3 regions of the Peribacillus aracenensis genome follow, and region 3 is predicted to be linked to each of the others. Evidence: riboswitches for the same ligand, from Rfam matches in the RefSeq annotation. Region 3 holds a riboswitch; each other region holds the start of a gene.

Region 1 (10,481 bases), on a different contig from region 3:
GGCTGGCATATTTGAGCTATTAGTAACCGACCAGCCGTTAGGAGCTGCATGGCTCCAACCGAGAATAGAACTTGGAATGTTTTCATTCACCGCAGGCTTTAATGCAGACTCTAATTGGTCAAAGCTTTCTCCAAGCAACATGTTTACGAATACATTTATATTCTTGGAGCCAATTTTTTGGCCGTCCTCGTAAGCAGTAATCGTGAATTGTGATGAACCGGAACTTTCCTTACTAGGTGTAGCTTTTATTGGCAACGTTTTTTCTTCCGTTCCTGAAAGCTCATATTCAAGTTCATTGCGCTCCACACTCCAACCTACAGGTGCATCAACTTTAATTTTCCCTTTCACATTACCATTTCCATAATTCTTCACCTTTACTTGGAGTGTAGTCGATTCACCCACCGTTATTAAAGAAGGGGAAGCTTGAGCTGAGACCATTTCCAGGGCTTTTGTCTGACCTTCAGCCAGTAACACCTTTTTACTGCTATTGTTAAATGAATCTAGTGCTTGTACCTTAATTTCATAATCCGTACCTGGCTTAAGACCAGCTACAGGGAATTCTAAATTCTTTGGAACAGGATCAATATAGAATTCAGAAAATGCAATGAAGTCTACGTCTAACTCCCCTGTTTCCTTATTTTTGGCTGTAATGTGATAAGAATGTACGAGCATGTTATCTTTTGCCTGTGGAAATGTAATATTCAAACTTTTTAGTGTCGATTTTTCTTTTACAATCGAAGCCTTGTCTTTAACTGCAAAAACCGGTGGTAACTGATCTCGATCGTCTGTATATGTAAAGTTATTTTTTTTAGAAGGGTGTTTGATTACCCATGGTTTTCCTGCCCAATCGTCTTTATGAAAATCACGTTTTTTAAGGACAACTTCATTATTATAAACTTCTACAATCATACCTTGACTAATATCCCGATATCCTTCAGGATGAAACCCTTGAAGTTTGCCCGGCTCTAATTCCAAATAACTTACAGAAGACGTGCCAACAGACGTAAAGTCTTTTTGATGAATCGTTCTAGGGTCTTCAAGTGGATAATGAGAATGGCCTGAAAATGTAATAACCTGTGGATGTTTCTTTAATGTATCATATAAAAGTTCTTTATTTTCCTGAGTTCCCCATAAGTCACTTCCATACACAGTGTCTTTAATGTGTTGATGAAGAAAAACAAAGATTGGTTGGCCCGGATTCTCTTTTTCTGCTGCAGCTAACTTTTCGCCTAGCCAGTTAATTTGATGAACAGAATATAAACCATGCGTATTACCATTTTCCGGACTTAACGTAATAAAATCATATCCATTTACTTTTTTATGATAGTAAAGAGAATCCATTCCTGTTTTCTCGAGAAAGCGATCTTGTGCTTTTTCTACTGAAAGTCCATTCCAATAGTCATGGTTTCCCATAGTGAACATGGATTGAACATCGCCTTGTTTCTTCTCATTATAAATGGAGAAGAACTTATCATATTCAGTAGCGTAGCCATAGTCCGTTAAATCCCCAACGACAACAAAAGCATCCTGTTCAGGCGCAGCTTTGTTTAATTGATCCATTGCTGTTCTAAACTTGTTCATATCAGCAGTTGATCCATCATCTATATGTACATCACTGATTACAGGAAAAACGAGCTCGGGTTTACGTTTATTATCTGAATTTGAAGATTCCGAGAATGCTTGTACATTTGATAAAGAAGTTGCTAATCCCACCGTTACAACTGTCAACATTGCAGCAAATTTACTTTTCGCTTTCAAAATCTTTTTCCTCCTATATATCATTTAGTCGCTATAATTATGTAAGTATTTCCCAATAAGTAAAATATCCTCCTCATTTTTCAATTTTTATGTGGTTTTCCAATTAAAATAGTAACTTTACATTATTAATAAAATATAGGTTCAGTGTAATTTAAATATTAATAAATCAAATAATACCTATGGCCAATAGTCATTCCGTTCACTTAAATTGTTTCTGGAGGAAAACTTAAGATAATTTTTCGCTTGTAGTAATGATTTACCTTTGCTTGATGTAAAAGGGGAACTACCCCTTAACTACGTAGTTATCCCCACGAATCTTAATGGCTTTTATCATTCCATCTCATGGATTTGGAGATACGTATGCTGTTATACGTATCCCGTTCCAATCCTGAAAGGAATGAAAGCACCAAGAGTTCAATCCGTTTGATCTTGTTTGGCTGTGGATTTATTTCCATTTTCAGCAACATAATCGCTGGTAAAATTGCCTGCTATAATGCTATCGAACATCTTCAGTTTGTTTTCCTCTTTCATGCAACTGTTCTGACCAGTTTTTATCGGACCACAGATAATTTTGTCTATGGTTTGGTTAACATTAGCTTGATGTTATTAATGGCATCCTTTCTAAATTGTCCTTGCAATAAAGAGGATTCCTTGTTATATTACAGACAATTAAATATTTTCTTACTTCATACTTTTTGAAGTGAGGATAGAGGAGCAAAGACCATTAGTACACATTTTGAGGAGAATGAGATCCCATGACTATTGTGGAAAGGGGAATTTGCCGAAGCGGAAAGAATCTCATGTTCTTGAAGCTGGTTCTGCTATTGAATAAATGCAGGACTGTCATATAGGAAACTATATGGAGGGCTATCTTATGCGCGGAAACATTTTTTTGATAAATATTGTTTCTACTGCAGCAGCGAATCCTCGTTGTTGCTTTTTTGCGTTTACTCCTGAATGGCCCTAACCACCTCTGAATTTTTATAAAAATTATACAAAAGGGTGTGAAGTTATGAATTTTGGCCAAGTTTTAACCGCAATGGTTACCCCGTTTAATCATAATGATGAGGTTGATTTTAATGCTACGAGAACTTTAGTAAATTATTTAATTACTAATGGTTCTGATGGATTAGTAATAGCTGGTACAACTGGAGAGTCTCCTACATTAACTGCAGAAGAGAAAGTGGATTTATTCAAAATGGTTGTAGAAGTTGTTGATGGAAGAGTTCCAGTCATAGCTGGAACTGGCTCAAATAACACGAAGGCTTCCATCAGCTTAACAAAACAAGCAGAGGCAGCAGGAGTCGACGGAATCATGCTCGTTACCCCATACTATAACAAGCCGTCTCAAGAAGGACTATTCCAGCACTTTAGTGCTATTGCCCATTCAACATCATTACCGGTAATGCTTTATAATATCCCAGGACGAAGTGTCGTGAACATGTCCGTTGAGACGATTGTTAGCCTCTCAAAAATCAACAATATTGTGGCAGTAAAAGAAGCAAGTGGTGACTTAGATGCCATGGCACAAATCATCAGCAAAACAACTAGCGATTTTACATTGTACAGCGGCGATGATGGATTGACATTACCGGTTTTAGCCATCGGAGGAACAGGCATTGTTTCGGTTGCTTCACACATAATTGGCAATGAAATGCAAGAAATGATCAATAGCTTTAAAAATGGGGATGTCCAAGTTGCTGCCACTGCTCATCGCGACCTTCTTCCAATTATGAAAGCATTATTTGCTGCACCAAGCCCAGCACCGGTAAAATCAGCATTAAATATGCGGGGGTTAAATGTTGGAGGTGTCCGCTTACCATTGGTCCCTTTAAACGATGAAGAAAAAAGAGCACTACAAATAGCTCTACAACCGAGTAACACGGAAGCAATTTTGTTAAGTAAATAAGCTTAATGATTCATTAATCGAGTCTTCAATACCGATTTTCTGATTAAAAAACATAATAACCGGGCGAAATTTAAAAAAGCAGTGCAAACTTCGAATGAAGTGTACTGTTTTTTTATCGCTGCAAGGCTCAGTGCTAAAACTAGTTGAGCAATATAATGATTTTATATGATTAAGGGCAAAAGGAGAATTTACATTTTCAAGAAAAATATATGGTGTATCCAGTAGGAATCGTAAATGTCGAATTTTCTATAGCAATGATTTTTCGGGGATTGATCATAAGCTTATTAATTCTAGTGATGTTGATATGTAATTATTAAGACAGAGTCGTTCCTTAGTATTCAATCTATAATGGCTCCTTAACAAATTCAAAAGAAATAAAGTAATTATAGCTTTGACATTCAAAATTTTGAACGAACATTATTATAGTTCAACTTAGAAATGGATTTATATCAACTTATATAACTTGATTATGAATAATAGCCTACTTTCTCTTTTATAAAGGCTATTTTTTTAACGAGTTTTTTTACCAACCCCTTTTATCTCATGGCCTGAAGTCGCTTTCTACGACTTTTCCCTCTCTTTTTCTATCAAAAACCGCTCGTAAAAGTGACTTTTACGAACGGGACTTTTTTTCTATATGGGTAAAACTGTTGAATATTTAATTTCTCTGAGAGCTAGGCTAGTTTGAATTCTTGTTATGCCTAGTTTATTTAACTTTCTAATAAATATTTCTAATTCCTTCCGATCTTTGTTAGCCACTTTTAAAAGATAATCATACTCACCTGTTAAACAATGGCACTCTAATACTTCCGACATAGAAGCTAATGCCTTCTCCAAAACTTCCAGTTTTTCAGCTTGATGTATATTCGTACTCATAAAAATAAAACATAATAAATCAAAACCTAGCTTCTCCTGGTTTAAAATTGCTACTTGCCCATTAATAAATCCTTCATTTTCCAAACGTTTTATCCTTGAATGTATAGCTGGTGGAGATAACTTGACACGCTTTGCAAGCTCAGTATTGCTTATCTGTGCATCCTTTTGCAGTAAATCTAAAATTTGAATATCAACATTATCAAGAACCTTGCTTACGATAGATTCCACTTATAGCCACTCCTTTTACAATTGTTCCAAAAACGGTATCAACCCAATAGCAAAACTTAATTTAATTCTGTATATCACTAATTATTTTAAATAATATTTTAAGTTTCTTCTATTATACAAAATAATATATAAAGAACTGAACCATAATGTTAAAATTAGTAGTAATTAATTATGAAAATTGAAATGTCATTGTGCACAATGGCTTCGATCTTTTTTCACTTAAACTGTGAAAGATGAAAAGGAGCAAAAATATATGCAATATTATTATTTTTCGTTATTACTTTTAACAAGTTTATTATGGGGTGGAAACTTTGTCGTAGGAAAATCGCTTGTCGGTCATGCTTCACCGATGACGTTGACGAGTTTACGGTGGATCATTGCCATTAGTTGTCTTTTGCCAATTGTATGGTGGAAAGAAAGAAAGATATTTCCGCCCCGAAGTGCAATCATTCCTTTATTTTTGATGGGAATTACTGGTGTGGTTCTATTTAATCTATTACAATTTGCAGCATTAGAGAAAACTACCGCCACTAATGTTGGATTAATATCAACATTAAACATGATTTCAATTGCTATTTTTTCATTTTTCTTTTTAAAAGAAAGAATTAATATTCTCCAAATGTTATCGATGTTTCTTTCGCTTATTGGCGTAATACTGGTACTTTCAAAAGGAAATATTGATCTATTCCTTTCATTACGATTTAATTCAGGTGATTTATATATGATGGCTGCTGTATGCGTTTGGGGAATATATTCCGTTTGTAGCAAATGGGCAATGATAACAACAACACCCATGATGTCTACATTATATTCTGGTATATTTGGACTTATAGTTCTTCTTCCGTTTAATTTTTCTAATTTTGCAGTGTCTAATATAAATACTTCTTTCATACAATCTATTTTATATACAGGCATTATCTCAACAGTAGCATGTATGGTACTTTGGAACATTGGTGTACAAAAATTAGGTACAACAACATCAGGTATTTTCTTGAATTTCAATCCTATTTTCACTGCGATTTTAGCCTTTCTATTATTAGGTGAAAAAATGACGTGGGTACAAGGAATTGGTAGTGGCATTGTGATTATAGGCTGTTATTTGTTCTCACATTTTAAAGCGAAATTGATTTTCAAAAAGAATCCTAGACAATCGCAGATTCAAGCATGATTTTTTTCAAAGACTATAAACGTAATATCTCTCGTGATTAATTTTCTATAAATACATTAAAGCCTGTTCCAAGGTGGATACAGGCTCGTTTGTTCAAAAACTTTCCGGATAAGGAATTAATAAGAAAGTGTTAATTTTAACAGCTTACATACTTGCGTATAAAAACTAGCCTTTCTTAATTGACTTCTTTTTGGAACTTTTCGTAACCATTTAGAAAACTGCTTTTTTCTTGTCCCTTCTACTATTCCAATTGCCTTTGCAGTCCCGACACCTTTTCTTGGTGTGGCAAATATGAAATCCCCACTGTGAATAGAAAATTACTCATAGCGGAATTCGTTCGTTCCGGCGAATCGTGAATCGTATTTTTCCCACTATCAAGCATATTGGAAATCTTGCTTTCTGAAAATTCAATCGTCAAGCCAATTCCTTAAAAGCCAGCATTAGCAACTCCAGCCCGCTGACATTCGAACTTTCACCAGGCTAATAACACAACTGATGAACATAATGGAAAAAACATCATGTAAAATAAACACCCTTTCTCAAAATTGGCTTCAGTTTTTAGACAAAAGGCATTCGGAACGAATTAATTCCGAATGCCTTTTATGAATTTAATCGCATACATGCTTTTTTGCATTCTGCGAAAATATGGTCGCGAGATTAATGGATAATTTTTAGGAAACTAAATTTCGTCAAAAATCGGAATCTCTCTTTTTAATATTGAGTCACTTATAAAAGTTTATGAAATATTTTTTTCATAACCAGTGTTTTGGATACTGTCTTGTTTGAAATAAATTATTATAAATCATCGATACAAAAACTAATAATAAGGTACCTATTACAATCGGAATCAGGAATCCCCAACCAACTTGAGAATTGATCGAAACAAGGGCACTTGCTGCTGCGGGAGGGTGAACGGTTTTTGTAAAAGTCATTATAATTAATACAATAGCCAGTACCAGACCAATAATGAATAGGCTCTTACCAAAAATGCTCCAAATGATAAGGGCTGATGTTGTAGAGATTATATGTCCCCCAACAACATTACGGGGTTGTGACAAGAGACTTTTATGCGCACCAAAAACAATAACGCAGCTCGCCCCAAGAGGAGCTAATGCCATAGGATATCCTAAATAGACAGATATAAAACTAATAATGATAATGGCAATGAGTCCACCTGTGGCAGAAACAAAGGAATCCATATAATCGATTCTGTCTTTTTCTCTAGCTTCGCCCTTCATTTTCTTTAAATATGCTGTTAAACCTGCATTTTGTTGATTGCTCCAACTTTTTTCAAGACTTTTTTCGAATTCCATCATTTATGTTTTCCTCACGTTTTCTAAGTAAGCCGACAAGTCGACAAGGTTTTTACATATTGATATCTTACAGGAAAACAATGAATTTTTAAATATATATTTGTTTGTTTCCCATAAAACAGTTAACAATCCCCCCTTATGTCTGTGAATCTTTCATTATAGTTTGTTATTTTATTGAGGATTTGCCGTTATTAAAGAGTATAGATTAGTATCAAATGAAACATCATTTTGGTACATATAATTTCTCAATATCCCTTCTTTTTTGAACCCTAAATTTGTCAACAACTTATTGGATGCTTTATTTTCAATAAAAACAATTGCTCCGATCCGAGTTAGGTCAAGCTCTTTAAAGCCATAAGAAATCACCTTACTGACAGCTTCTGTTGCATAACCGTTTCCCCATTCATTTAGGAAAAGTGCATAGCTCAGTTCTGCTCTCTTATGTTCATGAGACCATTCTTGTAATCCAATTGTCCCAATGATGCCATCCTTCCCTTTCAATTCAATTCCCCATTTAATACCGCGTTTTTCATCGAAATTCTTTGAAAAATTCCTAATGATTTGCTTCACCTGAACTGTATTTGTTAATGGAGTTTGCCCATAATATCGTAATACCTCTGGATTGGAAAAGCATTTTAATATATCCACTGCATCATCTTCCACCATTTCCCTCAAGATCAACCGTTCAGTTTCTAATATAGGAAACATTTTTTCACTCCCTTTGCTTAAAACTTTACCGCTTCAAAATAATGTCACAGGTCTCACCATCTTTGGAAAAATCCTCTGAAGTGTAATATGACCTTATCAATCCTGGCTAATTTTACCAATTATTCATTCGCGGTACTGCAAACCTCTGTAACTTTTGCTCCGATAAACTTGGCAATTGTACTGCATAACTTCCGACACTTCCTGAAGCACCATAGACAAGAACCTTTTGACCACTCTGAATGTTAGCTTTTCTCAGATAAAACAATGCTGTACGTGCCCCAATTGGAACGGCTGCGGGCTTCCTCAAAAGGTAAATTATTAGGTTCAATGGAAACTGGCCCGCCTTCCATTCCTATTATTATAAGAAAAAAATCCATTCGTATCGAATGGATTTTAATCAATCGTTTGCTTCCCTGATGCTTAATAATAAAATTTAATGCCCCTCTTGTACTTGCTATCACTCTACAACAGGGTTTTAGTTTGATTTTAATCTAAAACCTAGCCTATCTGTCTATGAAGCACTTTTATGATGTTCAACATATAATTTTAGTCTGAATATCAAATTACATAAAATTCTCCCCCCTACACGATTATACTTTCATGATTTAGATTCAATAAAGGCGGCAGCTCCCGCAACAGCAAAGACCAATAGGATTGGAAAAGCGGCAGGAAAATAATAATAAGTAAGTACAGTAATGAGGGAACACCAAAACCCTACACACCAATAACAACTTAAAAGCGAACCTATGAAATAACGTAGTCCTGATCCTTTTATTTCAATGATTTCCTCCAGTTGTCCAGAGGCATTTTCTTGGATGGTGGCAGTCAAGAAAGGTTTTCTGATGAATGAAGTGATTTCGTCAAATACAAATAAATGAGTTAACCGGAAGGTAGCCAATATTAATATAATAAAATCAAGCCATTCAATAGCCAACTCCTATTCACCTCCTAATCTTCTTTTAATATTTTATGATTTGAATTTTGATTTTATATATACATTTATAAATCCCGAAATTTTATTAGCCCATTTTCTAAGAAAAATGTACCCATAAAAAGATATCCCCATAGTATGTTAATGTGTTCAAAACCTGATACTGAAGGGAAAGATGTTTGATGAAAAAAAGGAACGTCAAATCTATTCAGGGCCGACAAGTGGTACCGAACCCCATCGGACCTGAATGTATTCGTGTTACAAAAGTATATGACTGGGTTGTTCTAACAAATCGTGATCGCAATAAAGTTCAAATACCTGAGGAATGTTTTGCAGCAATTGAAGATGCACGCCATGAGGGCAACACTATAACAGCTACTTGTTCGGAAGTAGCTGGTACACGAAGCTGTGATTTTATCGGAGCAACTCCAGCTAACATTCCTACTGTTCCAGGTGCCCAAATTGTCTCCCTTGCCTTCCATGTCCATATCCGCGTTCAATTCTTTTGCAATGGAGCACCACTACCAGGGTGTAATTTCGTAGTACCTGTTAGTTTCATGGATGAAGTAATCCTATGTTTCCCAGAGGGAACAGAAATCAACTGTAATATTTTCGATGTTCAATGTACAGTTGTATTAAATCAAATGCTTGGTGATATGGTTGTACTTGATGTGACCATGTGTAAAGATGTTCAAGTCGAGGCTGAGGTTAAGCTAGAGGTCGAGGCTAAGTTCTGTGGACCACGTCCTGTCATTCCAATTGAAGAAGAAGGGTTCGTGTGCCCAACACCACGATTCCCGCAACAATGCCCAACCTTCTTCCCGACATTGAACTGCGACTGCCAAGGTGCAGCTGACTTTAGTGGCGAAGCAACTATTAGTGTATTAGAAGGCGCTATTGGTGGCGTAACAACAGGACAATTGGATTTAACGGCTCTAGTTTGTGATCAATGTACCCTTTCAGGAAGCAGAATACAAGTTACCTTCATCGATACACTAGGACCAACTCCTATCGGAACACCAGATGCTGAAGGTGACCAAAGCTTCACGTTTACAGGCAATGAATTTAACCAGCCAACATGTGTTTTAGATGCAGCTGGATTAGTAGTTGGGCTTACTGCAACAGGTACTGGAATTATTACACCTGCTGGAGGAGTACCAGAAAATGCTACCTTTACTCTAATCTTAGCTGATGTAGACCCTGGTTTAGATACAGCTACTCTTACAATAACTGGAGCTACAACAACTGTTGTTATTGCTCTGACAGAAGCAGTTAACCCTGGATTAGAGGTTGAAGTAGGAGATTGCGATCGTTTTCCTGTATAAAAATAAAAACCCGAGGGAAGATCTCTCTCGGTTTTTTTTTGTAAAGAAACTCGGAAAATCTGATACCATTATTTACTTCAACATTTAGTAAATGTATCCCGGATTTTAGGCGACCCATTTATTAATTATTAGGTTACATAAGGATTCATGTTTTCATATTTATAGAGCATACCTATAAAAGGAGAGAAAAAAATGGCATCAGATAAGCTAAGACGTAAAGTAAGAAGAAAATTAGGAATTTCCAACCTGCAACCGGCTCAACAAC
Region 2 (10,481 bases), on a different contig from region 3:
GCAACAAGCTTAAACCAATCGTATCAACAATTTTCCGGTTATAAAAATCAATTTCCATCTGGAACGAACATTCAATAAGCAAACATTGAGGGGGGTGAATTCTGCTCCTTTTGTTTTTGTGCTACAAGTAAAGCCGGCCCATGGGGGCCGGCTTTAATTTTAGATATCCGTTGAAAACATATACTTCTTATAATGATACCGAATGCTGAATATTAAGCCCATGGCCATCATGTTCCCCATTAGCGAGCTTCCTCCATAACTGATGAATGGAAGCGGAATCCCGGTAATCGGCAATAGTCCTACCGTCATGCCGATATTTTGAAAGACGTGGAACGTCAACATGCTTATAACACCAACACAGATATATGTATAGAAGTTATTTTTCGTGTCCATTCCCGTTTTTGTAATATGATAAATCAACAGGAAAAACAAGGAAATAATGATGCTTGATCCGATGAAGCCGAATTCTTCACCGATGATGCTGAAAATGAAATCCGAATGGCTCTCAGGCAAATACACTTCCCTCGAACCGATTCCCTTGCCTGTGGTCTGGCCGGAGCCGATGGCCAGTAAGGACCTGGTTAAGTGATACCCTTCGGAGCTGGCATAATTATATGGATCCAGCCAAGAATAGATACGGCCGAATTGATAGGATTTTACCCCTAGATATTTTTCCAGGATCTCCGGCTTCCAAAGGACAAAGTACAGGACCGTTGAAGCGACGACAATTCCTCCCGAAACGATCGGCAGCAGGATCTTCCATGTTACCCCTGAAATGAAAATCATTCCGAGCATGATGGACAGGATGACAAGCGCGGTACCCAAATCCGGCTGTTGCATGATTAACATTAAGGGGGCACCGGTCACAAGACCGATTTTAATAAGCAGCCAGATATCCGTTTGAATCGTTTTCAGCGTGTTTTTGAGATGGTGGTTCGATATGACATTGGCTAAAGCCAAAATCAGGAAAACCTTCATGAATTCCGATGGCTGAATCGAACCGACTCCCGGAATTTTGAACCAGCTTCTTGCACCATTTATATTAGGTACGATACTATCTGGCATAATGATCAGCAAAAATAGCAAAAACAATCCGAATCCATAGGCGTACCAAGAAATTTTTTTCAGTTGGTCCGAATCCAGTGTGATGAACCCTAATACGATTCCAACCCCCACTATATACCAAAAAATTTGTTTAATTAAGAAGTTTTCAGCGTACTGTCCAGTCGTTTGGGCACTATAGATTGCTAAGCAACTTCCAACGCATAATAACAGCAATATTGTGACCAAAGAAAAATCTATTCGAGATGAAAATTTATTTTGTTCTTCCATACTTAACTCTCCCTTAAAAAGGCTCCTGCGATACATCTATAAATACACTTATTCATTATACTTTAAACAAATAAAATCACAACTATATCGAAGAATTGTTTAAAGGCTTCTTGGAGTTATTTCCATGAAGCCCGCAGGGACAAGGGGAACTATGCATGTGATTCCTTTGATTTTCCTCGTTTCAGCAATCTGCTGATCAATCCATGGCTTGAGGAAAAGAGAAAGGCCAATCCGAATAATATGGCGGCCGATCCCACCATGCAACCTGATATCGAGGCATCCAAAATGGTGGCTGAAAAGTAGCCGATGACGGAACTTAGCACCCCGACCCAGATACTGATCCATATCATGCGGCTTAAACGGTCTGACAGCAGATAAGCCGTCGCCGCGGGTATGATGAGCATTCCAACTACTAAAATGGAACCAACGCTATCAAAAGAAGCTACAGTTGTCAGTGAAATGAGGCTCATCAATAAGTAATGAAAGAACAGTACAGGAATTCCCATTGCAGCCGCTAGTGACGGATCAAATGACACGAGTTTAAACTGTTTGAAGAAAAGGAAGATCAGTATGAGGTTCAGGATAAAGCAACTGCCGACAATCCAAACAGCTTTTGGTCCAGCTTCGATTCCCGCGATTGTCATCGTGTTCCAGGGAGTATAGGCTATTTCGCCATAAAGAACATGTTCCAGGTCAAAATCTATTTGTTGCGTATACAAGCTCACGAGTACGATCCCCGTTGCAAAAAGGGAAGTGAATACAATCCCGATCGCTGCGTCAGATTGAACGCCCGACGATTGGAAAAGCTGGATCAAGAATACGGTGAGCAAGCCGAGCGCAGCTGCACCTATCAGCATCGGAACAGAGTCACGAGTCCCGGTTATTAAAAATGCCAATACGATTCCAGGCAAAACGGAATGACTGATGGCATCCCCAATCAACGTCATTTTCCTGACTATCAAAAAACATCCCAATACACTGCAAGCACCCGCCACCAATGCTCCGATTAAAATAATCCAAAAATCATTCATGATGAGTGGCTCCCTTTCCTTCTATTCTGTTCGAGAGAATATTTCTTTTTCGTCGATCCCCTTCTCCATATAGATGAAAGCACTCCTCGTTTAGGTGCAAAAAGCATGGAAAAGAAAAACCATACCGTCGCGGATAAGACAATTAACGGTCCTGTTGGCAAATTATTGACCGATGTACTGATCAACGTTCCAGACACACCGCTCAACATTCCGAATATGCCAGACAGGATGACCATGATATGAAGCCGCTCGGTCCAATACCTCGCAGAAACCGCAGGCGTGATCAGTAAAGATGCCATCAATACGACACCTACAGCCTGGATACCGATCACCACAGCTGCCACGATCAGCATCATGATGAAATAATCCAGAAAAACAACCGGCAATCCCATCCCCTTAGCAAACCCAGGGTCGAAGGACAGTAATTTGAATTCTTTAAAAAATACGGTACAAGTGAAAATGAGAATAAAGGAAACCGTCATCATCATATATACATCGGACATGACCATTGACGCCGTCTGCCCGAATAAAAAGGTATCCAATCCACTCTGGTTTCCATACTCACTCTGCTGAATCTGTGTAAGCATGACAATTCCGAAGCCAAAGAAGGAGGATAAGACGATTCCCAAGGCCGCATCCTGCTTGATCTTACTGTATCTCGTAAGCACACTGATCAAGAGGACAGCCACTAAGCCAGCCAGGGCCGCACCTATTAGAAAATAAGAAGTGGATTTCACTCCAGTTAAAATGAAGGCGACACAGATACCGGGTAACGCTGCATGTGCGAGCGTATCGCCAAGCAAAGACTGCTTTCTGAGGTAGGCAAAGTTGCCGATGACCCCGCTGCTTAATCCGAGGAACATCGTGCCAAGCAATATCCACCTTGTATTTGGAACGGTAATAATATCCAGTATATTCATCATGTACACCTCATTTTAATAAAAGGCCGGATTTCGTGTCTGATAGTATCGCTAAGCGGCCTCCATATGTTGCCTGTAAGTGTTCTGGAATGAATACTTCCTCCGTCGGACCTATTTTCATCACCTTTTTATTCAATAACATCGTCCAGTCGAAATATTCCTTCACGGTCGATAGATCATGGTGCACAACTAGAACGGTTTTGCCTTTTTCCTTCAATTCCACCAGCAATTGTATGATTGCTTTCTCTGTTGCGGCATCCACCCCTACGAACGGTTCATCCATAAAATAAATATCCGCTTCCTGTGCCAATGCACGGGCCAGGAATATCCGTTGCTGCTGTCCACCTGATAGCTGACTGATCTGGCGGTTAGCATATTCAGACATCCCTACCTTTTCCAGGCACTCCATTCCCTTCTGCCTTTCGGACTTACCTGGTCGCTTCAACCATCCGAGATGACCATATCTGCCCATCATCACGACATCGAGTGCGTTGGTCGGAAAATCCCAATCCACTGACTCCCGTTGTGGTACATAGCCGATACTCTTCCTCACCGATTTATAAGTAGAACCTCTTATTGTGATTTGCCCTGATATTTTGGGGATCAATTCGAGTATCCCCTTTATCAATGTGGACTTCCCTGCTCCATTGGGGCCAATGATCCCGATTAAATTCCCTTCCGGCACCTCAAATGAGACATCTTCGATAACAGGCTTCTTGTGATAAGCAATCGTTAAATTCTCGACCTTCAAAGCTGCTAGATTCATAGTTTCTCCCCCTTATTTCAAAGCACGGACGATTGTATCGGTATTATGACGGACCATTCCGATATACGTTCCTTCTTCCGTCCCTTTTTCACCCATGGCATCCGAGAATAATTCACCGCCGATTTCCACTTTGTGACCCTGCTTACCTGCACCTTGAATGACAGCCTCGATGGCCTTCCTTGGTACGCTTGACTCAATGAAAATCGCTTTAATTTTGTTCTTCACAAGATAGTTCCGCATATCCGTCACATCTTTTGATCCATATTCCGATAATGTATTGATCCCTTGGAGCCCTCTTACGTCCAGGCCGTATGACTGACCGTAGTACCCAAAAGCATCATGTGCTGTAACGAGCACCCGCTGATCTTTTGGTATTTTATTAATTTCGTCTTGAACATATTTATCAAGTTCTTCCAATTGCAGAACGTACTCTTCATAATTTTCGCGAAAATCTGCTCCATGATCCGGATCATTGGCAATCAATTCTTTCTCCACTGCCTCCGCCGCAACGATCCAAAGCTTTACATCAAACCATACGTGGGGATCATGTTCCGATGCACTCACTTTGCGAAGTTGGTTCTCCTTGAAGCCCTCCGTTACGGCAATCGTCGGTTTATCCTTGCTCATCATTTCAAATATATCCGTCATTTTCCCTTCAAGATGCACACCGTTATAAAAAATCATATCAGCCGAATCCAGTGTCTTAACATCACCCTGTGTCGCTTTATATAGATGGGGGTCGACTCCCGGACCCATTAAACTGGTGACCTCGACATGTTTACCGCCGATATTCTCAACCAAATCTCCAATCATTCCCGTTGTCGTAACGATATTCAGCTTACCATTGCCTTTATCACTTTCAACCGCATCATTGCCACACCCCGTTAAAATCAGCAATGCAGCAATCACGCTCCCAATGGATTTCAGAAAACCCATCCATACTCCCTCCCTTTTTCCTCTTTCTAAAATAGTTTGCCATGTGCAAAAATAAGTGTAAAAATTTTTACATTGTCGCAAACGCTAAAAAGTTTACCCTATACAACTTATTTCATACTATACACAAATATACAAAAAAAGTGCAACTATTTTTTCAAACATTTCAAAAAGGACAATAACTTTCACACACGGAAAAAACTGTAAGGAAACTCCACTGGGTAGCTTCCTTACAGTCGGTCATTTCCTTACAGTCGGTCATGCCGTACATGAAACGAACTCTGAAGTTATATTTATATTGTGGGGTTCTAATGGTGAATATAAACTATGGGGGCTTTTTCGGAACGCTGTGAAATTCACGGGTAAATGCGCTGATTTTACGAGTAAAGTGCCAAAATTCACGAGTAAACGAGGATTTTACGCATTCCATGTGCATTGCCACTCATTTCTTCAAGGAAATTGCCAAGTACGCAAATCCCAATTCGATTCCGCAAAGCACAAAAAGGGTGATTAAGGTTTGGAACATCATGGTCTCCTCCTCCTCTAAGACTTAAAACAATCTTAAAGGATGAAACCCATACCAGAACAAGACCTTATTTGAAGAAATCTTCAGCAGCCCCACACTGTTCTCTTGCCCTGAAATGGGTTTCATACTGTACAATATAAAAAAAGAAAAAACGGTGATACCATGACAAATATTAAAGAAATAGCTCAATGTGCCGGTGTATCTGTCTCAACAGTGTCCCGTGTATTGAATGATCATCCATATGTAAGCCCAGATAAAAGAAAGAGCGTCTTGGAAGCCATCGATCGTTTGAATTATACGAGAAACATAAATGCCATTCATCTTTCAAAAGGTAAAACCAATCTTATCGGCATCATCATCCCCTTCAACAATCACCCATATTACGGGGCAATCGTTAACGGAATCACTAAACAGGCAAATGCAATCGGCTGTCATATCGTCATCTTTCAAACAAACTATGACAGAGAGAAGGAAATCGAGGCTTTTAATATGCTGCAAATGAAGCAGCTCGATGGCATTATCGTTTGTTCAAGGATTTCGGAAATGAAAATCCTTTTGGAATATCAAAAATACGGACCGATCATTTTATGTGAAGATACGGCCCAGGCTGAATTCTCATCCATCAGCATTGATCATTATGCAGCTTTCTCCTGTGCCCTTGAGTACGTGATTGCTAAAGGATATAAGAAAATCGGATACAGCCTCGGCCGTAAAAAGAGCAGAAATAGTTCCCATCGTACAAAAGCCTTTACCGATATCATGAGTAAACATCAACTGGTAAACAATAAGGAATGGCTGTTTGAAGGCAGTTATCACATCAAAGACGGTGAACAATTGTTTCAGGAATGGAATTCGATGATGGATAAACCTGAAGCCATCATCATCACGAATGATGACACGGCCGCTGGCTTCATTCTTACCGCTAAGAAATCAGGTATAAGGGTCCCGGAGGATGTGGCCATTCTCGGTTTCAATAATGATAGCCTGGGTGAAATGCTCGACATCACGACCATTTCCTTGCCGTTGGAATGGATTGGGAAAATGGCGGTGGACCTATTTGAGAATCCTGAGCTGGTCAAACATGTAAAACTGGACTATGCCCTTATAAAAAGAAGGACCGTTTAATGATCTCCATGCTTTATTTTGGTATATCGCCATTTGAATTCTTCCTTGCCGCCATCATTCATTAACTAGGAAAAAATAACCACATAAAATAATCATTGCGATATTCATGAGATTATTTTATAATTTTGATATAGTAAAGTTTACTCAATTACTAGCAATCTATTAGCGATTGCATGAATTTCATGAGAACTATCGTCTGACGTCACTTACAAGCTGGCGCAACGATTTTAGAAAATTGAATACTTCCTCATTTACCGATGAGTTAGAGGCTGCAGCTTATAAAAGTAAAACGGACGAGATTCTGGAAAATTCAAGACTCCGTTTGAAAGGATAAATTGCCGAAGTAAGGGTATATTCCATGTATATTCTTGCTGGCGGTGTTACCGAACAGGAACACCACTGTCACGCTTTTTCAAAAAAGCGTGGGGAGCTATCTTCGGAAGGATAAACGGGTTTATTATAAACAGCCGTCGATCTTTTTCGACTGCTGTTTTTTATTTTTCGTTCCCTTCCAATAAAAAGGAGTGTAACATCAATTGTCAAATTCACAATCAGCATCAAGCCCTACTGAACTGAAAAGGAGCCTGAAAGCGCGTCATTTAATGATGATTTCATTAGGTGGAACGATTGGAACAGGTTTATTTTTAGCAAGTGGCGGTGCCATTCATTCAGCCGGTCCCGGCGGTGCCTTGGTGGCATACGCAGTCATCGGCATCATGGTTTATTATTTAATGACAAGTCTTGCAGAAATGGCAGCGTTCATGCCAGTGGCCGGTTCATTCCGTGTCTATGCATCCAAATTCGTCGATCCGTCTTTCGGTTTTGCGATTGGTTGGAACTACTGGTATAACTGGGCAATCACCATTGCCGCTGAATTGGCAGCCGTTGTCTTAATTATGAAGTTCTGGTTCCCGGATAGCCCTTCAATTATCTGGAGTGCCATTGCATTAATCACTATGTTTCTTATCAATTACATGTCAGTAAAAGGTTTCGGGGAGGCAGAATTCTGGTTTGCCATGATCAAAGTCGTGACAGTCGTCATTTTCTTGATCACGGGTGTTCTGATCATTCTCGGGATCATGGGTGGGAAAGACCCAATTGGATTTTCAAATTTCACAATGGGTGAAGGTCCCTTTAACGGTGGGTTCTTCACGATCCTAGGCGTATTCATGGCTGCCGGCTTTTCATTCCAAGGAACGGAATTGCTTGGAGTGACTGCAGGTGAAAGTGAGGATCCAGAAAAAAATATCCCAAAAGCGATCAGATCCGTTTTCTGGCGCATCATCTTATTCTATATCCTTGCCATTTTTGTAATTGGCATGATCATTCCGTTTACCGATTCACGTTTATTGAGTGAAGATGTTGCCGTAAGTCCATTCACGCTTGTATTTGAACGGGCAGGCCTTGCATTTGCTGCATCCATCATGAACGCGATCATTCTATCATCCGTACTCTCTGCCGGTAACTCTGGCATGTACGCTTCAACCCGTATGCTATGGGACTTGGCACGTGATGGGAAAGCACCGAAATTCCTAGGCAAGTTAGATAAAAGGGGAGTACCCGTGAATGCACTTATCGTGACTTCATTAGTAGGCTGCGTTGCATTCTTAGCTTCATTTTTCGGTGATGGCGTCGTTTATATCTGGTTATTGAACGCTTCAGGCATGGCAGGATTCGTCACCTGGGTTGGGATCGCGATTGCCCATTATCGGTTCCGCAAAGCTTACGCAGCTCAAGGCCTTGATATGAATGCTTTACCATTCCGGGCAAAAGGCTTCCCATTCGGGCCTATATTCGCACTTGTCCTTTGCCTTATCATTATCATCGGACAAGGCTATCAAGCTTTCAGCAGCGATGGGATCGACTGGAATTCAATGTTTGTTTCCTACATTGGCTTAATTTTATTTTTCGCCCTTTGGCTCGGCTATAAAATCAAGCATAAAACGAAAATCATTCCCCTGGAGGAATGTGACCTTAAATCAAAATAATGCGCAAAGGACCTGTTCTAAGGAGAACAGGTCCTTTTTTCATATCAAATGATAAACACGGCATTCATATGGACGCAGAGGTTTGCTGGAGATTCCTTCTTCTTCCTGATCATAATTGCCTATCAGCCTTGTGGCTGAATATGCATGCAGCTCTTCAGGCAAAGTATAGGAGGCCTCCTCTTCTTTAAAGTTACATAGCACCAGCAGCTTTTCTTCTTCAAACGATCTCGTGTAGGCAAATATTCGTACATCATCCGGCCATAGCAGTTCAAAACGGCCATAAACGACGATTTCATGTTTCTTGCGTAATTGAATAAGCTTTTTATAAAAATGAAAAATGGAATTCGGATCATTATAGGCTTTTTCTGCATTAATCTCTGGAAAATTGGGATTAACCTTAATCCATGGCGTCCCTTTCGTGAATCCTGCGTTCCGGGAGTCATTCCACTGAATCGGTGTCCTCGCATTATCCCTGCTTCGGGCGTGGATGGCTGACATCATCCGCTCTTTTGACCATCCATGCGAATCGACGAGTTCTTCATATGAATTCAATGTTTCGATATCCCGGTAATCATCGATTCCCTCAAATGCAACATTGGTCATGACCAGCTCTTCCCCTTGATATATATAGGGTGTCCCTTGAAGCATATGAAGGCAAGCTGCAAGCATCTTTGCGCTTTCAATCCGATACTTTCCATCATCACCAAACCTTGAGACAATCCGTGGCTGATCATGGTTGTTCCAGTATAAACTGTTCCAGCCATCCCCCTCCAGACCAGTCTGCCACTTGGAGAGAATTCGCTTTAAATCGGTAAGCTTCCACTTATCATTACTCCATTTCCCTGCCGGCCCGCTCCCCAAATCCATATGTTCGAATTGAAAGACCATATGTAGCTCACCACGATCTTTACCTGTGAACAATTGCGCCTCCTCCGGTGTGACGCCTGGCATCTCCCCAACCGTGATCACGTCATGTCCAGAAAGTGCCCGTTGATTGATTTCCTGCAAAAACTCATGTATGCGCGGGCCGTTCAGGAAAAAGGGGCTTCCATCGCCATACTGTTTCTCATGATGAACGGCTCCATCTGAATAGCTTTGATCTTTTGAAAGGAAATTGATGACATCCATCCGAAAGCCATCGACACCCTTATCCAGCCACCAAGTCATGATGCTATAGATTTCTTCACGGAGCTTAGGATTCTCCCAGTTTAAATCCGGTTGTTTCCTGCTGAATAAATGCAAATAATATTCATCGGTTCCTTCATCATATTCCCATGCTGAACCTTTAAAAATGGACTCCCAATTATTCGGTTCTTTTCCATTCCTTCCAGGTTTCCAAATATAATAATCGCGCTTCGGATTATCTTTTGAGGATCGGGATTCCTTGAACCACGGATGTTCATCAGAAGAATGGTTGATCACCAGGTCCATCATGATCTTCATTCCACGTTCATGAACCGCCTTCAACAACCTATCGAAATCAGCCATGGTCCCGAATTCAGTCATGATCGATTTATAATCACTGATATCGTACCCATTGTCATCATTGGGAGATTGATAAACAGGGGATAGCCATATCACGTTCACACCCAGCTCTTGTAAATAATCGAGTTTCATCAAGATACCGTTTATATCCCCTATTCCATCTCCATCACTATCCATAAAACTCCTTGGATACACTTGATACACAACTGCCTCTTTCCACCATGCTTTGTCCATGTCTTTCCCCCTCTTTGGCCGCATTGATATGATCATTACACCAATACCCCTATTATAAAGGGAAAAACTTCAGAATATTCTCCTTTTATTCAGCTATTCCCGTTTGAATCATTTCAATATCCAGATCTACCTCGATTGGAA
Region 3 (10,481 bases):
TATCCGTTTCTTTCAGCTTGTCATTGTAACGAACTACAGTAACATGCTGTGTCATCCACTCACCAAGTTCTTTGTGTAGAACATACGCGTTTTCATTACCATCAAGAGACATGACTTCATTCCATTTCTCCTGTTCTTGTTTTTCGTACCCTTCATACAATGAAGAAGGAATGGATTCTGAAGTTTTATCAAGGCCTTCAATATATTTAACGGCATTCGGTCCAGCGACTGAACCACCATAGATTGCAGAAAGAAGTGAGTTCGCACCAAGACGGTTACCGCCATGTTGTGAGTAATCACACTCACCTGCAGCGAATAAACCTTTGATGTTAGTCATTTGGTCATAATCCACCCAAAGTCCGCCCATAGAATAGTGAACGGCAGGGAAAATTTTCATTGGAACTTTACGAGGATCTTCACCCATGAATTTCTCGTAAATTTCAATGATTCCGCCAAGTTTGATATCAAGTTCTTTAGGGTCTTTATGAGAAAGATCCAGGTAAACCATGTTTTCTCCGTTAATACCAAGCTTCATGTTCATACATACGTCGAAGATTTCACGCGTCGCGATATCACGAGGTACAAGGTTACCATAAGCAGGATATTTTTCTTCAAGGAAATACCAAGGTTTTCCGTCTTTATATGTCCAGATACGTCCACCTTCACCACGAGCGGATTCACTCATTAGACGAAGCTTATCATCTCCAGGGATTGCTGTCGGGTGAATTTGAATGAACTCACCATTTGCATAATTTACACCTTGTTGATAAACGATGGATGCTGCTGATCCTGTATTGATCATTGAGTTAGTTGATTTACCGAAAATGATTCCAGGGCCGCCGCTCGCCATGATGACTGCGTCGCCAGGGAATGATTTGATTTCCATTGAAGTCAGGTTTTGAGCTACGATACCGCGTGCTGTTTGCTCATCATCGATAACAGCTCCAAGGAATTCCCAGCCTTCATATTTCGTTACAAGGCCTTCAACTTCATAACGGCGAACCTGCTCGTCCAATGCGTAAAGTAATTGCTGACCAGTTGTTGCACCAGCGAATGCTGTACGGCTATGTTGAGTACCACCGAAACGACGGAAATCAAGAAGACCTTCCGGAGTACGGTTGAACATTACACCCATACGGTCAAACATGTGGATGATCGATGGTGCTGCTTCGCACATCGCTTTAACCGGCGGTTGGTTAGCCAAGAAATCTCCGCCATAAACTGTATCGTCGAAGTGGATGTATGGAGAATCCCCTTCACCTTTTGTATTTACTGCCCCGTTAATTCCGCCTTGGGCACAAACTGAGTGAGAGCGTTTAACAGGCACTAAAGAAAATAAATCAACCTGTTGTCCCAGCTCTGCTGCTTTGATCGTAGCCATTAATCCAGCTAGACCTCCACCAACGATAACTATTTTACCTTTACCCAATTCTGTCACTCCCTTATTTCCATTAGCCAAGCTATGTTTTTCCTAATACTTATAAATGAACTCTATCTTCTTATACGAAAGCGAAAATTGCGCTAACTCCGATATAAGAAAGAAGAACGAAAACGATCAATGTAAAGTATGTCATGATTCTTTGCGATCTTGGTGAAACTGTCAGACCCCAGCTCACTGCAAATGACCATAATCCATTAGCAAAGTGGAAAATTGCTGAGATAATACCGACAATATAGAACCCGATCATGAATGGATTAGAGAAAATTTCCGCCATCATATCGAAATCAACTGTTGCCCCTAGAGCTGCTTGGACTCTAGTTTCCCAAATGTGCCAAACAAGGAAGATCAAAGTTATGATTCCAGTCAAGCGTTGCAGCATGAACATCCAGTTACGGAAGAAGCCAAATCTCCCCAAATTGTTTTTTGCTGTAAAGGCAATATAAATTCCGTATACAGCATGGAAAAGGATTGGTAGATAGATGACTACCCATTCAACCAAAAGCTTTACGGGCGTATATTCAATCAAATGAACTGCCCCATTAAAAGTCTCTTCTCCTTTTGTTGCCATAAAGTTTACCGATAAATGAAAAATTAGGAATAGACCAATTGGAATTACTCCTAGAAGTGAATGAAGCCTGCGATTCCCAAACTCACGATTCTTTGCCACTAAGTGCCCCCCCTTAATTTGTGAAAAATCATGCAAAGATAATCTGGTGGCTACCTTTTATCTCCGCGTGAAAATATAGTATAGAGTCAAAAAAACTCCTCTATACTTCCTTTACAATTATGTGACATGTCCATTTTACTCCTGACTTCAATGTGCGTCAAGAAAACGGATACAAGAAATCTCTTTTTCAGAATAGATTTTATTGGATTAAATTGTCAATTTTTAATCTATCAAGTATATATTTTGGAGAAATTACAAATTAATCTATTAATATCCCGCTATAATTTATCATTTTTTTCCATTTGTTATTTAAATAAATAAAAAACAGTATAATTTGCAAAAGAAATACGTTTATAATAGATTTACAGAAAGAGGCGATAAATTATGAAAAAAAATATTGCTGCTGCGATAGAAGAAGAGATTCAAACTGAAGAAATTCAAACTGAAGAATTCAAAGTTCCAGCTTTCGGGTACGAATTAATCAGAGAAGTTCTATTGGACGATATTCTCGGAAAAGACTCTAATCAAATCCTCTATTGGGCAGGTAAACAATTAGCAAGAAAATTCCCATTGAATGGCGATCAGGAAGTTATTGAATTTTTCCAAAGCGCCGGATGGGGCAATCTGGAAATCTTGAAGTATACGAAACACGAGATGGAATTATCCCTGACGGGTGAAATAATCAGCCGCCGCCTGGACTTACACCCTGATTGTCACTTCCAGCTTGAAGCCGGTTTCCTTGCCGAGCAGTTTTCACTGCAAAAAAAATTCCTCAGCGAATCAACGGAAGAAATCAAACGCCGCGCAAAAAAAGTGATATTCACCATCCAATGGGATCCCAGAGATCCAATCTAATGAGCCCTTAAAACAGACTTACCCTTTTTACCGGAAGTCTGTTTTTTATTGGACTCCTGCACTTAAGCTAGCACATTTGCATGCTGACCAAGTTTAAATGCTTCATGAAGGGATTCAACCGCCTTCACCATTTCCTTTTCATTGACGACAGTCGAAACTTTAATTTCCGACGTGCTGACCATTTTCACCTGGATGCCTGTATTGGCCATCACTTCAAACATCTCGGCAGCCACACCGGGGTTGGATACCATACCAGAACCGACGATGGACACTTTGGCCAACCCGCTCTCCGTTTCGACCCGGTCGAATCCCAATCGTTCTTTATTATTTTCCAGCACGATCAAGGCCGCTTCCGTATCTTCACTTTTTGTGGAAAAAGATAGATTGGTCGTATCCTCGGCTGTCATGCTTTGAATGATGATGTCCACATTGATCCGGTTTTTCGCAAGTGTCGTGAAGATTGTGGATAATGCACCAAGTGATTGGGGCAAACCATAAATTGTGACTCTCGTAATACTGTCTTCAAAAGCAATGCCGCGTACAATTAAGTTTTCTTCCATAGTTGCTTCCTCCTCAATGATCGTTCCTGATTCTCTCTCCATGCTTGAACGGACTTCAAGCGGAATTTGATAATTTTTTGCATATTCGACAGCCCTTGGATGGAGGACGCCCGCCCCTAGGTTGGCAAGTTCCAGCATTTCATCGTAAGAAATGGATTGGAGTTTTCGCGCGCCTTTTATGTAGCGTGGATCCGTTGTGAAAACACCTGTTACATCGGTATAAATATCGCATCTATCCGCATTCAGAGCTGCAGCGATGGCAACCGCCGTCGTATCGGAACCGCCTCTTCCCAATGTAGTGATTTCCCCATTTACATCGTTTCCCTGGAAACCGGCCACGACCACTATTTTCTTCTGTTGAAGCTGAGCTTGGATCCTTGAAGCATCAATGTTTAAAATCCGGGCATTCCCATGAACAGATTCCGTTTGCATGCCAGCCTGCCAGCCAGTATACGAAATGGCTTCATGCCCTTCTTCAATCAATGCCATCGTTAACAGGGAAATCGTTACCTGTTCCCCAGTGGTCAATAGCATATCCATTTCCCTTTTGCTCGGGGTTCCGGAAATATCACGGGCCATGGAAACCAATTGGTCCGTTGTTTTCCCCATGGCTGAAACAACGACGACTACCTCATTTCCATTCTCCGCTTCCTCGATTACCCGATTGGCAACATTTTTGATTTTTTCTACGCTACCGACGGATGTTCCGCCGAATTTTTGAACGATTAATGCCATCCTCATGCACCCTCTCTACTTTTTAGGCAATAAAAAAAGCAATGAGAAATATCTCATTGCTGTGATCACATATCCAATACTGTAAACACACTGAGATAGCTCTCCAGGGTATAAACCCTGACAATCCGCCATTTATTAAATGTCGGACCAGGAAAACAAGGTATGAGTCTTGTCTTCCTTCGGCGTCATCCCCTTTCAAAACCTTTCATGGAAGCTCATACTTCTCCAGGTCTTTACTCTTGAATTCCGCACCTCTATCAGCACTTTTAAGTTGTCTAGTTAAAAATTCCTTTTAATCATAGCATAGTGATTTATCGGTAGCAAGATTATTCTTGTAATTTTCTAACGATTCCCTCGGCTACCCCTTTTGGCATTCCAGCTTCCATGATTTCCTCGACTGTTGCCTCTTTGATTTTCTTCAATGATCCAAAATGCCTTAATAATTGCTTCCTTCGTTTTTCCCCGACTCCTGGAATATCATCAAGCTGGGAGTGAACCGCATTTTTCCCGCGTAGCTGGCGATGAAAAGTAATCGCGAACCGATGCACTTCATCCTGAATTCTTTGCAATAGGTAAAATTCCTGGCTCCGAGAATCAAGAGGTACGATTTCAAGAGGATTTCCGATCATCAATTGCGATGTCCTATGCTTTTCATCCTTAATGAGGCCTGAAAGCGGAATCTCAAGGCCCAATTCATTCTCCAGAATATCCCGAACGGCTTCGACATGTCCCTTTCCGCCATCAATGATGATCAAGTCCGGTAGCGGCAGCCCTTCTTTCAATACTCGTGAATACCTTCTTCTGACCACTTCACGCATCGATTCATAATCATCAGGTCCCTGGACCGTCTTGATTTTATATTTTCGATACTCTCTTTTTTCCGGCTTCCCATCAATGAACACGACTAAAGCCGAAACAGGGTCACTTCCCTGGATATTGGAGTTATCGAAAGCTTCAATTCGGTGCGGGGTGTAGATGCCCAGTTGGTTCCCGAGGTTTTCCACCGCATTGATCGTTCTTTCTTCATCCCTTTCAATCAAAGAGAATTTTTCCTGAAGGGCGATGGAGGCATTTTTATTCGCCAATTTAAGCATGTCTTTTTTCGCCCCCCTTTTGGGGTGAATCGTTTTGACCCCAAGCAGCCCTTCGGCCATTTCGGCATCCACTGATTCAGGCAGCAAGATTTCCTTTGGTTTAAAATGGTTCGTAATCTCGTAAAACTGACCTAGGAATGTAAGTAGTTCCTGTTCGGGTTCATCATAGACCGGAAAAAGTGAAACATCCCTTTCTATTAATTTACCCTGCCGGACAAAAAATACCTGAACACACATCCATCCTTTATCATAGGCAAAGCCAAATACATCCCTGTCGACGAAATCGGTCGTCATCATTTTTTGCTTCTCCATCGTAATATCAATGTGGGCAATCTTGTCACGGAACTCCTTGGCCCTCTCGAAATCGAGCTCTTCTGATGCCACTAGCATTTTTTCAGTCAGTTCTTTTTTTATTTCAGTATGCCCGCCGTTCAAGAACCGGTTGATATCATCCACCATTTTTTTATATTCCTGTTCCTCTACTTCATATACACATGGGGCCAGGCACTGGCCAAGATGATAATAGAGACACACGCGATCTGGTAAAGTATTGCATTTTCTTAGGGGATAGATGCGGTCGAGCAATTTTTTCGTTTCGTTAGCTGCAAACGCATTCGGATAAGGACCGAAATATTTCCCTTTGTCTTTTTTGACTTTTCGCGTAATGATTAGACGCGGGTGGCGTTCCGCAGTCAGCTTGATGAAAGGATACGTCTTATCATCCTTTAGCATGACATTATATTTTGGGTCATGTTTTTTGATTAAGTTCAGCTCTAAAATAAGAGCCTCGATATTGGAAGAGGTGACGATGTATTCGAAATCCTCAATCTCATTCACGAGCCGAAATGTTTTTCCATCATGAGATCCCGTAAAATAAGATCGGACACGATTTTTCAACACCTTCGCTTTGCCTACATATATGATCGTTCCCTGACGATCCTTCATTAAATAACAACCAGGTTGATCGGGAAGAAGGGCAAGTTTATTCTTTATTTGTTGATTCATGCATTCAGCCTCCTGTTCTCCCATTTTTACAATCATTATATATCAAGATAGCGAAAAAAGCTTCAAGTCCGCAGACTTGAAGCTTTTTTTAGCTATCTTACTATTACGCGTGTTTTGCAATAAGTTCAGCAAGTGCTTCTTTAGGTTGGAAACCAACAACCTTATCAACCACTTCACCGTCTTTAAGGACGATTAATGTCGGGATGCTCATTACACCGAATTTCCCTGCTGTTTCTTGGTTTTCATCTACATCCACTTTTACGATTTTTGCTGTATCGCCAATTTCAGTATCAAGTTCTTGAAGAACTGGAGCGATCATTTTACAAGGTCCGCACCATGGAGCCCAAAAATCTACAAGAACAACACCTTCGCTAGTATCTGTTGTGAAAGTTTGGTCAGTTGCATTTACAATAGCCATATATATTTCCTCCTCAAATTTACTCAAATAACTAAAGACAGTATACCATTGTTGCTCGAATCGATGCTAATATTTTGCTTCAGTGGTAGGATGTCCAAAAAAAGAATAAATATGCAGGCCGAAGTCCTTGCCTCTTAGCCAAAATAAAGGGGCAAGACATGTGTCGGCTTATGCCAAATGTCTTGCCCCCTAATTTGTATTAGTTTAAGCGTTAACTTTTAGTTTTTTGAATTCTTCCGTAAGTAATGGAACGACTTCGAAAAGGTCTCCGACAATTCCGTAATCAGCTACATTGAATATGTTAGCTTCCGGATCTTTATTGATGGCAACGATAACCTTGGAGTTGGACATCCCCGCTAAATGCTGGATCGCACCGGAAATTCCGCAGGCGATATAAAGGTCAGGTGTTACGACTTTACCCGTTTGCCCGATTTGCAAAGAGTAATCGCAATAGTCCGCATCACATGCTCCGCGGGAAGCTCCTACCGCTCCGCCAAGAACTTGTGCAAGTTCCTTTAACGGTTCAAAACCATCTTCACTTTTCACGCCCCGTCCACCTGCGATGATTACTTTCGCTTCTGAAAGGTCGACCCCTTCACTAGCTTTTCTGACAACATCTTTAATGATTGTACGTAAATCCTTAATGTCCACACTTAATGTAGAAACATCACCAGAGCGGGACTCATCTTTAGCTAATGGTTCGATATTGTTCGGACGGATTGTCGCGAATATCACGCCATCCGTAACAATTTTCTTTTCAAATGCTTTACCAGAATATATCGGGCGGGTGAAAACGATATTTCCGCCTTCTTCTTCAATAAATGTAACGTCCGAGATCAAACCTGATTCAAGCTTTCCAGCCAATTTAGGTGCAAGGTCTTTTCCTAGGGCCGTATGTCCAAAGAAAATTCCTTCTGGCTTTTCCTGCTCGATGACGGCAAGCAAGCTTTGCGCATATCCATCTGAAGTATATTGTTTCAATTGGTCATTTTCTACTGCCACAACCCGGTCCGCGCCATACTGGATCAATTCATTCCCGAAATTTTGAACACTGTCACCAACTAAAACACCTACGATTTCCCCGCCATCTGCAGCAAGTTTAGCCGCACCGATAGCTTCAAATGATACATTTCTTAGTGAACCGTCACGAACTTCGCCCAATACAAGAAACTTTCTAGCCATTTATAAAAACCTCCTGTGCTCTATTTTTCTTTTTTGTCGTGTGTGTTGTTTTGAAAAGTACCGTTTAAGATTAAATCACTTTTGCTTCACTGCGTAATAATTGAACAAGTTCGCTAACTTGATCACCGATTTCTCCGTCCAATACTTTTCCAGCTTCTTTTTTAGCAGGAAGGTAAATTTCAATCGTTTTTGTTTTTGCCTCAACATCTTCTTCTTCCAAATCCAGGTCATCCAATTCCAATTCTTCAAGCGGTTTTTTCTTCGCTTTCATGATTCCTGGCAATGAAGGGTAACGCGGCTCATTAAGCCCTTGTTGAGCTGTCACCAACAATGGAAGGGATGCTTCGATCGTTTCAGAATCCCCTTCGACATCACGGATAACGCTTACATTTCCATTTGCTATGTCCAGTTTAGTAATGGTTGTAATATAAGGAATTTCTAAAATTTCGGCAACGCGTGGCCCCACTTGACCAGAACCGCCATCGATTGCTACGTTTCCTGCAATGATTAAATCGGCATTTTTACCTTTTAAGTATTCACCTATAATTTTGGCAGTCGTGAATTGGTCGCCATTTTCTATGTCGTCTTCTATATTTATCAATACGGCTTTGTCAGCACCCATTGCCAGCGCTGTACGTAATTGCTTTTCAGCCTCTTCGGTTCCGACAGAAATAACCGTTACTTCTCCGCCTTGTGCATCACGTACCTGGATTGCTTCTTCAACCGCATACTCATCGTATGGATTAATGATGAATTCTGCTCCATCCTCATTAATTTTCCCATTGGATAGTGTAATTTTTTCTTCTGTATCAAATGTTCTTTTCAGCAGTACATAAATGTTCACGATAATACCTCCCGAATGATTTGAGTTTTGAAGATTATGAATTTTATTGATATATAGTATTGTTCTACAGATTTCATCAAAATCCTGCATAATATATAAAAATAGTTTTTTATACCAAAATCATCATTTCCCTTTGAATACAGCTTCCCTTTTTTCAATGAAAGCGCTGATTCCTTCTTGTGCATCAGCGGTATCGAAAGCCTGGCCAAAGAGGGCGGCTTCCCTTTCCACACCTTTATGATAGGAATCATGCTTAGAATAATTTAATAACTCAATGGTCGACTTTAAAGCCAGCGGGCTTTTCTTGGCAATTTTATTGGCTAGCTCCTTTGCTTTTGGAATCAGTTCTTCATCCGTGAAGGCATGATTCGCCAATCCGCATTGCACAGCTTGCGTACCCGTTATCGGTTCACTTGTAAAAAGCATTTCAGCAGCCTTTGCCATGCCTACATAACGGGGAAGACGTTGGGTCCCGGCAAATCCAGGGATTAAGCCCAACTGCAGCTCAGGCAAACCAAGTTTAGCCCTTTCAGTGACCAATCGGATGTGACAGGCCATGGCCAGCTCCAATCCTCCGCCAAGCGCAGCTCCATGGATGGCTGCAATGACCGGTTTTGGAAAAGATTCGATTTTCTCAAATACAGATTGACCATTCTTGGTCAGCTTCTCGAAAGCTTTCCCGTTCTCCACTTCCGTAAACTCTTTAATGTCTGCTCCTGCAGAAAAGAATCTTCCTTCACCATGAAGAAGGACAACCCGTACGGCCTCGTCTTTCTCAATTTGATCGAAGGCCTGTGAAAGCTCTCCGATGATAGCAGAAGAAAGCGCATTTGCAGGTGCATGATCAATCGTTATAAAAGCCACATGATCTTCGACAGAAAGCTTAAGATATTCCATATCAATCCCTCCAGGCATGCTAGTCGAACTTTTTTGAAAATTCAATATGTACCACTTCCCGATAAAGGGGAAGCAGAATTAATCGATTCTTTCGAGGATGGCTAGCCATCCTCTATTTAAATCGTTAACTTTTCAGGCCACAGCCGCCAATAAGCAGGCGGTGAACGTCTGGTGCAAGGTCAGGAAGAGAGTACTTTTGCTCATTCATGACCCAAGTCGTCACTGTTTCGTCAATCGTTCCAAAAATCATCTGCCTGGCAAGTAAATTATTTAAATCAGGCAGGAATTCGCCGTTCTCTTTTCCTTCAATAATGATCTGATCGATTAAATTTAAATACCCTCTTAACACATCATTAATTCTAAGGCGCAATTCTTTATTCGACTGTCTCAATTCCAACTGAGTGACAATTGCTAAATTCACGTCTTCTGAAAGGTTTCTAAAATGTTTTTGGATGAGCACACTCAGTTTATCCGAAGCAGTGGTCTTCCCTGTTATTTCTTCTTCGATCTGTTCCACGAATGAGCCCATCTTTTCATGGAATAATGATATCAGGATATCTTCTTTATTTTTAAAATATAGATATATGGTGCCATCCGCTACGCCTGCCTGCTTGGCGATTTTGGATACTTGGGCTTGATAGTAACCGTTTTGGGCAATGACGATAACGGCCGCTTCAATAATTTGATTATACTTTGGTCTGTTGCTTTTCACTGGATGTCCCCTTTCAGAAAATGAATGAATCATCATTCATATTTCTATCATAAAATGACGACCCTTTACTG

What was found. A riboswitch is a leader RNA that binds a small molecule or an ion and turns the genes downstream of it on or off. The one in region 3 is predicted to bind lysine.
Region 1: linked by a shared signal. The riboswitch ahead of dapA (4-hydroxy-tetrahydrodipicolinate synthase) and the one ahead of N0M92_RS08715 (aspartate kinase) in region 3 are both predicted to bind lysine.
Region 2: linked by a shared signal. The riboswitch ahead of N0M92_RS11110 (amino acid permease) and the one ahead of N0M92_RS08715 (aspartate kinase) in region 3 are both predicted to bind lysine.

The regions. Positions count from the first base shown of each region.
Region 1 is NZ_JANZMJ010000049.1:967-11,447, forward strand. Features, by position in the region: gene N0M92_RS27440 (metallophosphoesterase) at 1-1,758, opposite strand, end outside; lysine riboswitch at 2,458-2,636, shown strand; gene dapA (4-hydroxy-tetrahydrodipicolinate synthase) at 2,771-3,667, shown strand; gene N0M92_RS27455 (Lrp/AsnC family transcriptional regulator) at 4,301-4,771, opposite strand; gene N0M92_RS27460 (DMT family transporter) at 5,025-5,939, shown strand; partial or broken gene N0M92_RS29570 (DNA alkylation repair protein) at 6,115-6,412, opposite strand; gene N0M92_RS27465 (HPP family protein) at 6,692-7,255, opposite strand; gene N0M92_RS27470 (GNAT family N-acetyltransferase) at 7,424-7,960, opposite strand; partial or broken gene N0M92_RS27475 (NAD(P)-dependent alcohol dehydrogenase) at 7,992-8,307, opposite strand; gene N0M92_RS27480 (DUF1360 domain-containing protein) at 8,559-8,894, opposite strand; gene N0M92_RS27485 (BMQ_0737 family morphogenetic spore coat protein) at 9,113-10,216, shown strand; gene N0M92_RS27490 (hypothetical protein) at 10,409-10,481, shown strand, end outside.
Region 2 is NZ_JANZMJ010000008.1:177,227-187,707, forward strand. Features, by position in the region: gene N0M92_RS11075 (spore coat protein) at 1-78, shown strand, start outside; gene rodA (rod shape-determining protein RodA) at 160-1,332, opposite strand; gene N0M92_RS11085 (metal ABC transporter permease) at 1,482-2,363, opposite strand; gene N0M92_RS11090 (metal ABC transporter permease) at 2,360-3,286, opposite strand; gene N0M92_RS11095 (metal ABC transporter ATP-binding protein) at 3,294-4,049, opposite strand; gene N0M92_RS11100 (metal ABC transporter solute-binding protein, Zn/Mn family) at 4,062-4,985, opposite strand; gene N0M92_RS11105 (LacI family DNA-binding transcriptional regulator) at 5,671-6,633, shown strand; lysine riboswitch at 6,889-7,074, shown strand; gene N0M92_RS11110 (amino acid permease) at 7,170-8,621, shown strand; gene N0M92_RS11115 (glycoside hydrolase family 13 protein) at 8,661-10,340, opposite strand; gene N0M92_RS11120 (Ger(x)C family spore germination protein) at 10,426-10,481, opposite strand, start outside.
Region 3 is NZ_JANZMJ010000006.1:107,543-118,023, forward strand. Features, by position in the region: gene sdhA (succinate dehydrogenase flavoprotein subunit) at 1-1,429, opposite strand, end outside; gene N0M92_RS08705 (succinate dehydrogenase cytochrome b558 subunit) at 1,500-2,108, opposite strand; gene N0M92_RS08710 (YslB family protein) at 2,493-2,963, shown strand; gene N0M92_RS08715 (aspartate kinase) at 3,026-4,258, opposite strand; lysine riboswitch at 4,347-4,523, opposite strand; gene uvrC (excinuclease ABC subunit UvrC) at 4,585-6,357, opposite strand; gene trxA (thioredoxin) at 6,461-6,775, opposite strand; gene N0M92_RS08730 (electron transfer flavoprotein subunit alpha/FixB family protein) at 6,980-7,957, opposite strand; gene N0M92_RS08735 (electron transfer flavoprotein subunit beta/FixA family protein) at 8,028-8,801, opposite strand; gene N0M92_RS08740 (enoyl-CoA hydratase) at 8,925-9,698, opposite strand; gene N0M92_RS08745 (TetR/AcrR family transcriptional regulator) at 9,823-10,410, opposite strand.